2 regions of the Cupriavidus sp. GW823-FHT07A04 genome follow, and region 2 is predicted to be linked to the other one. Evidence: riboswitches for the same ligand, from Rfam matches in the RefSeq annotation. Region 2 holds a riboswitch; the other holds the start of a gene.
The links. A riboswitch is a leader RNA that binds a small molecule or an ion and turns the genes downstream of it on or off. The one in region 2 is predicted to bind glycine.
Positions count from the first base shown of each region.

Region 1 (4,905 bases), on a different contig from region 2:
ACTTCACGCCTATCACGCTGCTCTCGCGTGGGCCATGCCTGATCATCGTGCCCGCCAGCTCGCCGTACCACACGCTCAAGGCGCTGGTGGAGGACGCGCGCAAGCGGCCCGGCGCGCTCAACTACGGCACCGGCTCGGTGTCGTACACGCTGTACAGCGAATGGCTGAACGAGCAAAGCCGCATGAAGACCACTGCCGTGCCCTACAAGGGCGCGGGCGACGCGATCAACGGCGTGATGGCCGCCAACGTGGACTTCGCCGTGGTGGATGCCAGCGGCGCGATTGAGCTGGTCAAGGGCGGCAAGGTGCGCGCGCTGGCTTACACCGCGCCCCAGCGTTCGCCGCTACTGCCGGGCGTGCCGAGCGCGGCCGAAGCCGGCGTGCCGGACTTCCTGGCCTACAACTGGGTGGCGGCGGCGGTCTCCGCCAAGACACCTGCGCCCATTGCACAACGCCTTGGCGAACTGTTTGCCCAGGCCGGCGCCGCCGACGACGTCAAGGAGTATTACCAGCGCCAGTCCACCTCGCTGATCCTGTCCACGCCGGCAGAACTTCGCGACTACCAGAAGGACGAGATAGCGCGCTGGAAACGGCTGGCAGCGATCGCGAAGATCGAGCTGCAGTAAAAAGAGAGCGCGGGGCGGAGCGGAGGGGGATCATGCCCCATTCGCTTCCTCCCCGCGCCGCCCTCTCCCTCCGGATTCCGAGGCAAAAGCTTAAGCCTTCACAACTTTGACGACGCGCGTAGCCCCGGGGCGGCCCGATAGCGGTCTTCGCGAGGGCTGGCGGTGTTCGTGGAGTGGTTCGAGGCGCTGATGCGGGTGTATCTGGACGCCTGACGCTGCGGCTACAGCTACAGCTACAGCTACAGCCAGCGCCAGATGCCCGCGGCCCAACCGGCGAGCGGGATATGTGCCCAGGTTGCTGCGAGCCAGACGACGAGGCCGCCCAAAAGCGCGTGCAAGCCGAACCCGCCGAGCCGCGCACGGCCAGCGGCAATCGCCGCGAACGGCAGATAACTCGTCTTGGACTCCCATGCGGGCCAGAGATCGGGCTGGAGCTGCTCCTTTTTCCGGTCCTGCAGCGCGGCGCCGACGAGCGCGAGGATGACCATAGCCGCTGCGATCATGATGTTCTTGGCCACCGGAAACACCGCGATGTGGCACAGCCCCCAAAGTGCGAACGACCACATCATTGGGTGGCGCGTCACCGCGAACACGCCGCGCGCTGCTTCCGGGAACGCGCCGGGCCGACCGCCGGTGGGAAGCGCCGGGTTGCGGATCAGCGAACCCATCAGGAGGACCGACGCGATCAGCATGACCGTGGTCACAGCCGCCCAGAGGCCGTTTCCTACCGGCCATAGTGGTGCCGTCAGGGGCGCCTTTCGGTATGCCAGGATCAGCCAGCCGAGCGTCAAGACTGCAATCAGCGAATAAACGCCCTGGAACCCGGCTTCGCCAAGTGCGCGGACCAAACCCCTGCGCAGCGGACGGGACAAGAGAAAGTGGCTGCCCACGAAGGCGACTGCCGCCACCGCAACTGCGTTGGTGCTTCCCATTGGCCCGGCTCCTCAAGTCATATCGTTGGCTGACCGTATTGCCCCATCGCAATTCAAGCCGCCATCGAGCAGTCGGGCATTTTGCCTTTGTTCCCTATGCGGCAGCCAGTATTGAAGATTACTACTTGGGTGTCGCGAAAGCCAACGCGGCCACCCCACCGTTTGGCTGCTTCCTACTCCCATTAAATATCAATCAATAAAATTGAACAAGTTATCCGACTAACTCATCACATCGTCAGCCGGCGCTGCCATAAAGTTCAACTCATGGACGGATCGACGCCAAAGACGACGTTCTAAATAATTCAACCAGATAGCCAAATAGCCAAGGAGAGAAATCATGACCAACGCCAAGCTCGAAGTCCTGACCCCGCAAAACAGCCAGCTGATCTTCATCGACCACCAGCCGCAGATGGCCTTCGGCGTGCAGTCGATGGACCGCCAGGCGATGAAGAACAACGCGGTGGGCCTGGCCAAGGCGGCCAGGATCTTCAATATTCCGACCACCATCACCACGGTGGAGAGCGAGTCTTTCTCCGGCTATACCTACCCCGAACTGCTTGACGTATTCCCCGGCCAGCAGACGCTGGAACGCACCTCGATGAACTCGTGGGATGACCAGAAGGTGCGCGACGCGCTGGCCGCCAACGGCCGCAAGAAGATCATCGTGGCCGGGTTGTGGACCGAGGTCTGCAACACCACCTTCGCGCTGTCGGCGATGCACGACAGCGACTACGAGATCTACATGGTGGCCGACGCTTCCGGCGGCACCAGCAAGGAAGCGCACGACTACGCCATGCAGCGCATGGTGCAGGCCGGCGTGGTGCCGGTGACCTGGCAGCAGGTGCTGCTCGAATGGCAGCGCGACTGGGCGCACCGCGACAGCTATGACGCCGTGATGCAGCTGGTCAAGGAACACTCGGGCGCCTACGGCATGGGCGTGGACTACGCCTACACCATGGTGCACAAGGCCGCGCAGCGCACCGCCACGCCGCACGCGTCGATCGCCCCGGTTCCGGCCCGCTGATATTCTCGGCCTGAACCCGCAGGGAAATTCCCCAGGCAGTCAGACTAGTGCTAAAGTTCCGAGCCATGCCATCTGGTATTACCTGGCGGCATCATGCAAAGTTGATATCGGGAGAGACTGCCTGGCCAAGCGCCGGGCAGCGCCGAAGGAGCAACCGCCCCGGAAACTCTCAGGCAAAAGGACCGGTATCACGTTTGAACTCTGAAGAACCCCGGCGCTCGTCAGCCGGCGGTACCGAAGGAGCAAGCGATCCCCGCCACCCCCAAAGTGGCGTATCGTGAATCTCTCAGGTCAAGGACAGAGGGGGCGTCTTTTGCGCATGCTGCGCAAGAGGCTCCCATCCGACGTCCTGGAACCATAGAGATGAAATCAATTGCCGTTATCGGTGGTGGCATCACCGGCGTGACCACTGCCTACGCGCTCGCCAAACGCGGTTTCTCGGTCACCCTGCTCGAAAAACACCGCTATGCCGCCATGGAAACCTCGTTCGCCAACGGCGGCCAGCTTTCCGCTTCCAACGCCGAAGTCTGGACACACTGGTCCACCATCCTCAAGGGCATCAAGTGGATGCTCAAGAGCGATGCGCCGCTGCTGGTCAACCCGCGCCCGAGCTGGCACAAGCTGTCCTGGTTCGCCGAGTTCATCGCCGCCATTCCCCATTACCGCAAGAACACCATCGAGACCACGCGCCTGGCGATTGCCGCGCGTGACCACCTGTTCTCCTGGGCGGCGGCCGAAGGCATCGATTTCGACCTGAAGAAGGAAGGCATCCTCCATATCTATCGCGACAAGGCGGGTTTCGAGCATGCAGGCAGGGTATCGAAGCTGCTGGCCGAGGGCGGGCTGGAGCGCCACGCGGTCACGCCGGAAGAAATGCGCGCCATCGAGCCGACCCTGGCCGGGCAGTACTACGGTGGCTATTTCACCCAGAGCGACTCTACTGGCGACATCCACAAGTTCACCAGCGGCATGGCCGCGGCTATCGACCGCCTGGGCGTGCGTTGCCTGTACAGCCAGGATGTCCAGTCGGTCAGCACTGACGGCCGGCAGGTCACCATCGTCAGCAGCGACGGCCAGCAGGCCGAATCGCGCGTGTTCGACGGCGTGGTCGTCTGTGCCGGCACCGCCAGCCGGGCGCTGGCGGCCAGCCTTGGCGATCGCGTCAACATCTATCCGGTCAAGGGCTATTCGATCACCGTCAACCTGAACGACGCGCAAAGCCAGGCGGCCGCGCCCGTCGTGAGCCTGCTCGACGACGAGACCAAGCTGGTCACCAGCCGCCTGGGCGTTGACCGCTTCCGCGTGGCGGGCACGGCGGAGTTCAATGGCTACAACCGCGACATCCGCGCCGACCGCATCCGTCCGCTGGTGGAGTGGGTCAACCAGTGCTTCCCCGGTGTCAGCACGCGCAGCGTGGTGCCCTGGGCCGGCCTGCGGCCGATGATGCCTACCATGCTGCCGCGCGTGGGCCGGGGCCGTGCGTCCTGCGTGTTCTACAACACCGGCCACGGCCACCTGGGATGGACGCTGTCGGCGGTCACTGCGGACATGATCGGCGATGTGGTGCAGCAAGCCATGGGCGCCAGGCGTGCGCATGGCGTGCAGGACTCGGTGGCGCTGGTGACTCCGTAAGGGGCCGGACGCGTTACGCGCCAAGCGCGGCCATATTCTCCACCCGCAAGGTCTGCGGGACCGACAGCGAGATATCGGCCGCGCGCAGCCGCTTCAGTATCTCGAACAGCAGGTCGCTCTTGGTCGCGGTGGCGATCCGCGGGCTGCCTACGTAGCCCGTCACGCTTAGCGTGATCCCGTTCGGCGCCAGCTGGCTGAACGTGACGGATGGCGCGGGCTTGTCGAGAATCGCTTCATTTTCCCGATAGGAGTCGAGCAGCAGTTCGCGCACCTGTTCAGGATCGATGTTCAACGGGAAGGTGAGCAGCAGCGTCGCGACGCCTTGCGTGCTGTTGCTCATCGTCACGTTGCGCAGGTTCTGCGAGATCAACTGCGAGTTGGGCACGATCACGGTCGAGCGGTCGCCCAGCAGGATCTCCGTCGCGCGCACGTTGATGCGCTTGATGTCGCCCTCCACGCCGCCGATGCTCACCATGTCGCCGACCTTCACCGGGCGCTCGGTCAGCAGGATGAGCCCCGACACGAAGTTCTTGACGATCTCCTGCAGGCCGAAGCCAATACCCACGGACAGCGCGCTGACGATCCAGGCCAGGTTTTCCCACCTGACGCCCAGCAGCGACAGCGTCAGCAATACGATCAGCACATAGCCGATGTTGCTGAACAGCGTGATGAGCGATGCGCGCAGGCCCGC
Region 1 covers NZ_JBXAHA010000005.1:71,085-75,989, forward strand. Annotated here, with positions in the region: gene AC1Q7Q_RS10240 (Bug family tripartite tricarboxylate transporter substrate binding protein) at 1-626, shown strand, start outside; gene AC1Q7Q_RS10245 (NnrU family protein) at 866-1,558, opposite strand; gene AC1Q7Q_RS10250 (hydrolase) at 1,896-2,582, shown strand; glycine riboswitch at 2,681-2,777, shown strand; gene AC1Q7Q_RS10255 (D-amino acid dehydrogenase) at 2,946-4,214, shown strand; gene AC1Q7Q_RS10260 (DUF3772 domain-containing protein) at 4,228-4,905, opposite strand, start outside.
Region 1: another riboswitch for glycine. It lies ahead of AC1Q7Q_RS10255 (D-amino acid dehydrogenase); the one in region 2 lies ahead of gcvT (glycine cleavage system aminomethyltransferase GcvT).

Region 2 (4,905 bases):
TACTGCAGCAGCACGCCGAAGGCATGGGCACCGGCCGCTTCGGCAGCGGGGCCGACCTTGACTTCGATGCCCAGCGGCAGCGCGCGGGTGCGTACCACTTCCAGCGTTTGCGGCAGCACGTCATCCGCGACATAGAAGGTGGTGGAGGCGTGTTTGTTGACGCGCTGCAGCAGCGTCATGGCTTCGGCAGCCGCCGTGCCTTCATCCAGCATCGACGCATTGGCGATGTCCAGGCCGGTCAGGTCGGTCACCATCTGCTGGAAGTTCAGCATGGCTTCCAGGCGGCCCTGGGAGATCTCGGGCTGGTAGGGCGTGTAGGCGGTGTACCAGGCCGGGTTCTCGAAGATATTGCGCAGCACCACGCCCGGGGTCAGCGTGTTGTAGTAGCCCTGGCCGATAAAGCTCTTGAGCACTCGGTTCTTGCTGGCCAGCCCACGCAGCTTGGCCAGCGCGGCTTCTTCGGTCAGCGGTGCGGTGAACTCGCCCAGCGGCATGCCGTCGCGGCGGCGGATGGCGGCGGGGATGACGGCGTCGATCAGCGCGGCGCGGTTGTCATAGCCCAGCACCTTGAGCATGTGCTGTTGTTCGGCGGCGTCGGGGCCGATATGGCGGGAGGCGAAGGCGTCGCGCGCCTCCAGTTCGGCCAGCGTGGGCCGGGCAACTTGGGCGGCAGTCATGGGCAGGGGGGCGTTCATGGCAAGAATCTCGTGAGAGCGGTGCGGCGGGTGGTCGGCCCGGTCCGCGTCGCGGCAGTCTTTATCCGTCATTCCCGTGGCGCGGGAATGACGATCTGGCATCAGGCGCCGACGTTGGCCTTATAGGCGTCGGCCGACATCAGGCCGTTCACGTCGTCGCTGTTGGCCGGCTTGAGCTTGAACAGCCAGGCGTCGAAGGCGTCGGCATTGACGCTTTCCGGAGAGGCGGCGGCGGCGTCGTTGATGGCGATCACTTCGCCTGCCACCGGAGCGTAGATGTCGGATGCGGCCTTGACCGATTCCACCACGGCCAGCGCGTCGCCGGCGCCGACCGACTTGCCCACTTCCGGCAGTTCCAGGAAGACGATGTCGCCCAGCGCGTCCTGCGCGTGGTCGGTGATGCCGATGGTCAGCGTGCCGTCGGCTTCGACGCGCACCCACTCATGGGACTCGGTGTATTTCAGGTCGGCGGGGAAATTCATGGGATTGCTCCAGATTCAATTTGTTATTCAGCGCCCGCCGGGGGGTGTCGATGTTCGACGGGGTAACCGCCGGCGGGCGCGCTGTGACCGGTGCGAGCGTTCAGCTCACGAGTGCCTTGCCATTGCGCACAAACGGCAGTTTAACCACAGTCGCGGCGAGTTTGCGGTCGCGGATCTCGACCTGCACCTCGGCGCCGAGCGCAACGTCGAGCGGCACGCGGGCAAAAGCGATGGATTGGGACAGCGATGGGCTGAAGGTGCCACTGGTGATTTCACCTTCGCCAGCAGGGGTGATGACCTTCTGGTGGGCGCGCAGCACGCCGCCCGCTTTTCCGTTGGCCGGGCGCAGGATCAGCCCGACGAATTGCTGGGTCTTGCCGCCGGCGACCAGGGCCGCCTTGCCGGTGAAGTCGCGTTCGCTTTGCAGGTCCACGGTCCAGGCCAGGCCGGCGTTGAGCGGCGAGGTGTGGATATCCATGTCCTGGCCGTACAGGTTCATGCCGGCCTCCAGGCGCAGCGTGTCGCGTGCGCCCAGGCCAGCCGGGCGCACGCCCTCGGCGATCAGCTTTTCCCACAGGCCGGCCACGTTCTCGGCTGGCACCACCAGCTCGAACCCGTCTTCGCCGGTATAGCCGGTGCGTGCCACCATGACTTCGCCAAGGGCGGGGTCCTGCACCACGACGGCGTTGAACGGCTTCAGGGCTTCGCTGGGCTGGGTCGCGGGGAAAGCGCTCCACACCTTGGCGCGGGCGTTGGGACCTTGCACGGCAACGATGGCCAGCGGGGCCACGCCGCCGGGCGCATTGTCGCCGCGGCGCGGCGTGATTTTCACGCCGCTATTGGTGGCGGCATTGCGTGCGGAAATCCACTCGATGTCATGGTTCGCGGTGCCGGCGTTGACCACCAGGCGGAAGTAGTCCTCGGCGAAGAAATAGACGATCAGGTCGTCGATGACGCCACCCTTCTCATCCAGCATGCAGGAGTACAGCGCCTTGCCCGGCGTTTGCAGCTTGTCGACGTTGTTGGCCAGAAGGCCGCGCAGGAAGGGGCGCACATTGGCGCCCTTGAGGTCGACCACGCACATGTGGGAGACGTCGAACATGCCGGCATCGCTGCGCACAGCATGGTGTTCCTCGATCTGGGAGCCGTAGTTGACCGGCATGTCCCAGCCGCCGAAGTCGACCATGCGGGCGCCGAGGGCGCGGTGGATAGCGTTGAGGGGCGTGGCCTGGAGCGTCATGGAATCCTCGGGGGAAGGCAAATCTCGGTTCGAAAACGAAAAAGGGCCATCCGCCGCAGGATTCGGCGCGCCATAGCGCTGCCAGATCCGCTGCGGCGGATGACCCCTCTGTCCTCGATACCTGAGAGATTACAAGGCGGGATCCCAATTGCTGGAAACCCAAACCTTGCGCGCCCCTTCGGTGGGCACGCTCACCAAGGCTGTCGACGGAATCGATCAGTGGCGGGTGCCGCTCTCCAGAGTACGGCGTGCATCGTGTGCATGTTGCAAGCCGATCCAACCAGTCCATGGTGCCTGAGAGTTTTCGGGTGATACCCCTTCGGCGGCGCAAGATCTGCGCGCTCTCCCGGTCGGATGGCGCGACTCTACAGCCAGCCTCGGGGGCTTGTCAACGCGCTCGCGCGCCAGCCCGGGCGCAGCCGCGGGCCGGCTGGCCGGCGTGTTAACATCTGCGGCTCCGATGGCTTTTGCTGTGCCGCAGGCTTCACCCGCGGCCTTGGCCGCGCCAATGCATGTGCTGCCTTTGCCATGCGTAAAAGCCCGCGCCCGCCTTGCCGGCCATCCCGCCACCCAGCACCACCACCAGCCCTCGCATGACCCACGGACTCAACCCTGCCCAATCCGAAGCCGTTCGCTACCTCGACGGCCCCTGCCTGGTGCTCGCCGGCGCCGGCTCGGGCAAGACCCGGGTGATCACGCAGAAAATCGCGCACCTGATCGAGGACAAGGGCTTCCAGCCCAAGCACATCGCCGCGGTGACCTTCACCAACAAGGCCGCCAAGGAGATGCAGGAGCGGATCGCCAAGCTGATGGAAGGCAAGACCACGCGCGAGGGCAAGCGCATCCCCATCAAGCAGATCACGGTGAGCACCTTCCACTCGCTGGGCGTGCAGATCCTGCGCGCCGAGGCCGAGCACGTGGGCCTGAAGCCGCGCTTTTCCATCATGGACTCGGACGATTGCTTCGGCATGGTGCAGGAGCAGCTCGCCTCCACCGACAAGAAGCTGATCCGCAGCGTGCAGAGCACCATCTCGCTGTGGAAGAACGGCATGGTCGATCCCGAGACTGCCATCGCCCAGGCCGACAACCCCGACGATCACCAGGCGGCGCTGATCTACCGCAACTACGTGGCTACGCTGCATGCCTACCAGGCGGTGGACTTCGATGACCTGATCCGCCTGCCGGCCGAGCTGTTCGCGCGCAACGAAGAGGTGCGCCTGCGCTGGCAGAACCGGCTGCGCTACTTCCTGGTGGACGAGTACCAGGACACCAACGCCTGCCAGTACCAGCTGCTCAAGCAGCTCGCCGGCGGCTCGCACCTGCGCGCGCCGGCCTTCACCGCGGTGGGCGACGACGACCAGGCCATCTACGGCTGGCGCGGCGCCACGCTGGACAACCTCAAGCTGCTGCAGACCGATTTCCCCGACCTGAAGGTGGTCAAGCTGGAGCAGAACTACCGCTCCACCGTGCGCATCCTGGAGGCCGCCAACGCGGTCATCTCCAACAATCCCAAGCTGTTCGACAAGAAGCTGTGGAGCGAGCACGGCATGGGCGACCCCATTGCCGTCAACCCGATGAACGATGAGGAGCACGAGGCGGAGTCGGTCGTATTCCGCCTGTCGGCCCACAAGTTCGAGCGCCGCGCGCAGTTCCGCGACTACGCCATCCTGTATCGCGGCAACCACCAGGCGCGGCTGTTCGAGCAGATCCTGCGCCGCGAGCGCATTCCTTATGTGCTCTCGGGCGGGCAGAGCTTCTTTGACAAGGCCGAGATCAAGGACATCTGCGCCTACCTGCGCCTGATCGCCAACCCGGACGACGATCCCGCCTTCATCCGCGCCATCACCACGCCCAAGCGCGGCGTGGGCAACACCACGCTGGAAGTGCTTGGCACCTTCGCTGGCCAGGCCAAGGTGTCGTTGTTCGAAGCGGCCATGATGGGCGGCATCGAAGGCAAGCTCCAGCCGCGCCAGCTGGAGCCGCTGCGGGTGTTCTGCGAGGCCATGGTGCGCCTTGCCGGGCGCGCGGCCAGCGATCCCGCCACCCAGGTGCTCGACGACATGATGGAAGGCATCCACTACGAGGCCTACCTGTACGACACCTTCGACGAGCGCCAGGCCCAGTCGCGCTGGACCAACACGCTGGAATTCCTCGACTGGCTCAAGCGCAAAGGCACCAAGCCCGAGGCCACGGGCGAGGGCGAGGGCGAGGAGGCTACCGGCTTCGACACCGCCGATGGCTTTGGCGACGAGGGCAAGAACCTGCTGGAGCTGACCCAGACGGTGGCGCTGATGAGCATGCTCGAAGGCCGCGAGGAAGATCCCGACGCGGTGCGCCTGTCGACGCTGCACGCCTCCAAGGGGCTGGAGTACCCGCACGTGTTCCTGGTCGGGGTGGAAGAGGGCATCCTGCCCCACTGCCGCGAAGACGAAGACATGAGCGATGAGAAGATCGAGGAAGAGCGCCGCCTGATGTATGTAGGCATCAC
Region 2 covers NZ_JBXAHA010000018.1:155,205-160,109, reverse strand. Annotated here, with positions in the region: gene gcvP (aminomethyl-transferring glycine dehydrogenase) at 1-695, opposite strand, end outside; gene gcvH (glycine cleavage system protein GcvH) at 797-1,177, opposite strand; gene gcvT (glycine cleavage system aminomethyltransferase GcvT) at 1,278-2,417, opposite strand; glycine riboswitch at 2,516-2,667, opposite strand; glycine riboswitch at 2,689-2,776, opposite strand; gene AC1Q7Q_RS28765 (UvrD-helicase domain-containing protein) at 3,011-4,905, shown strand, end outside.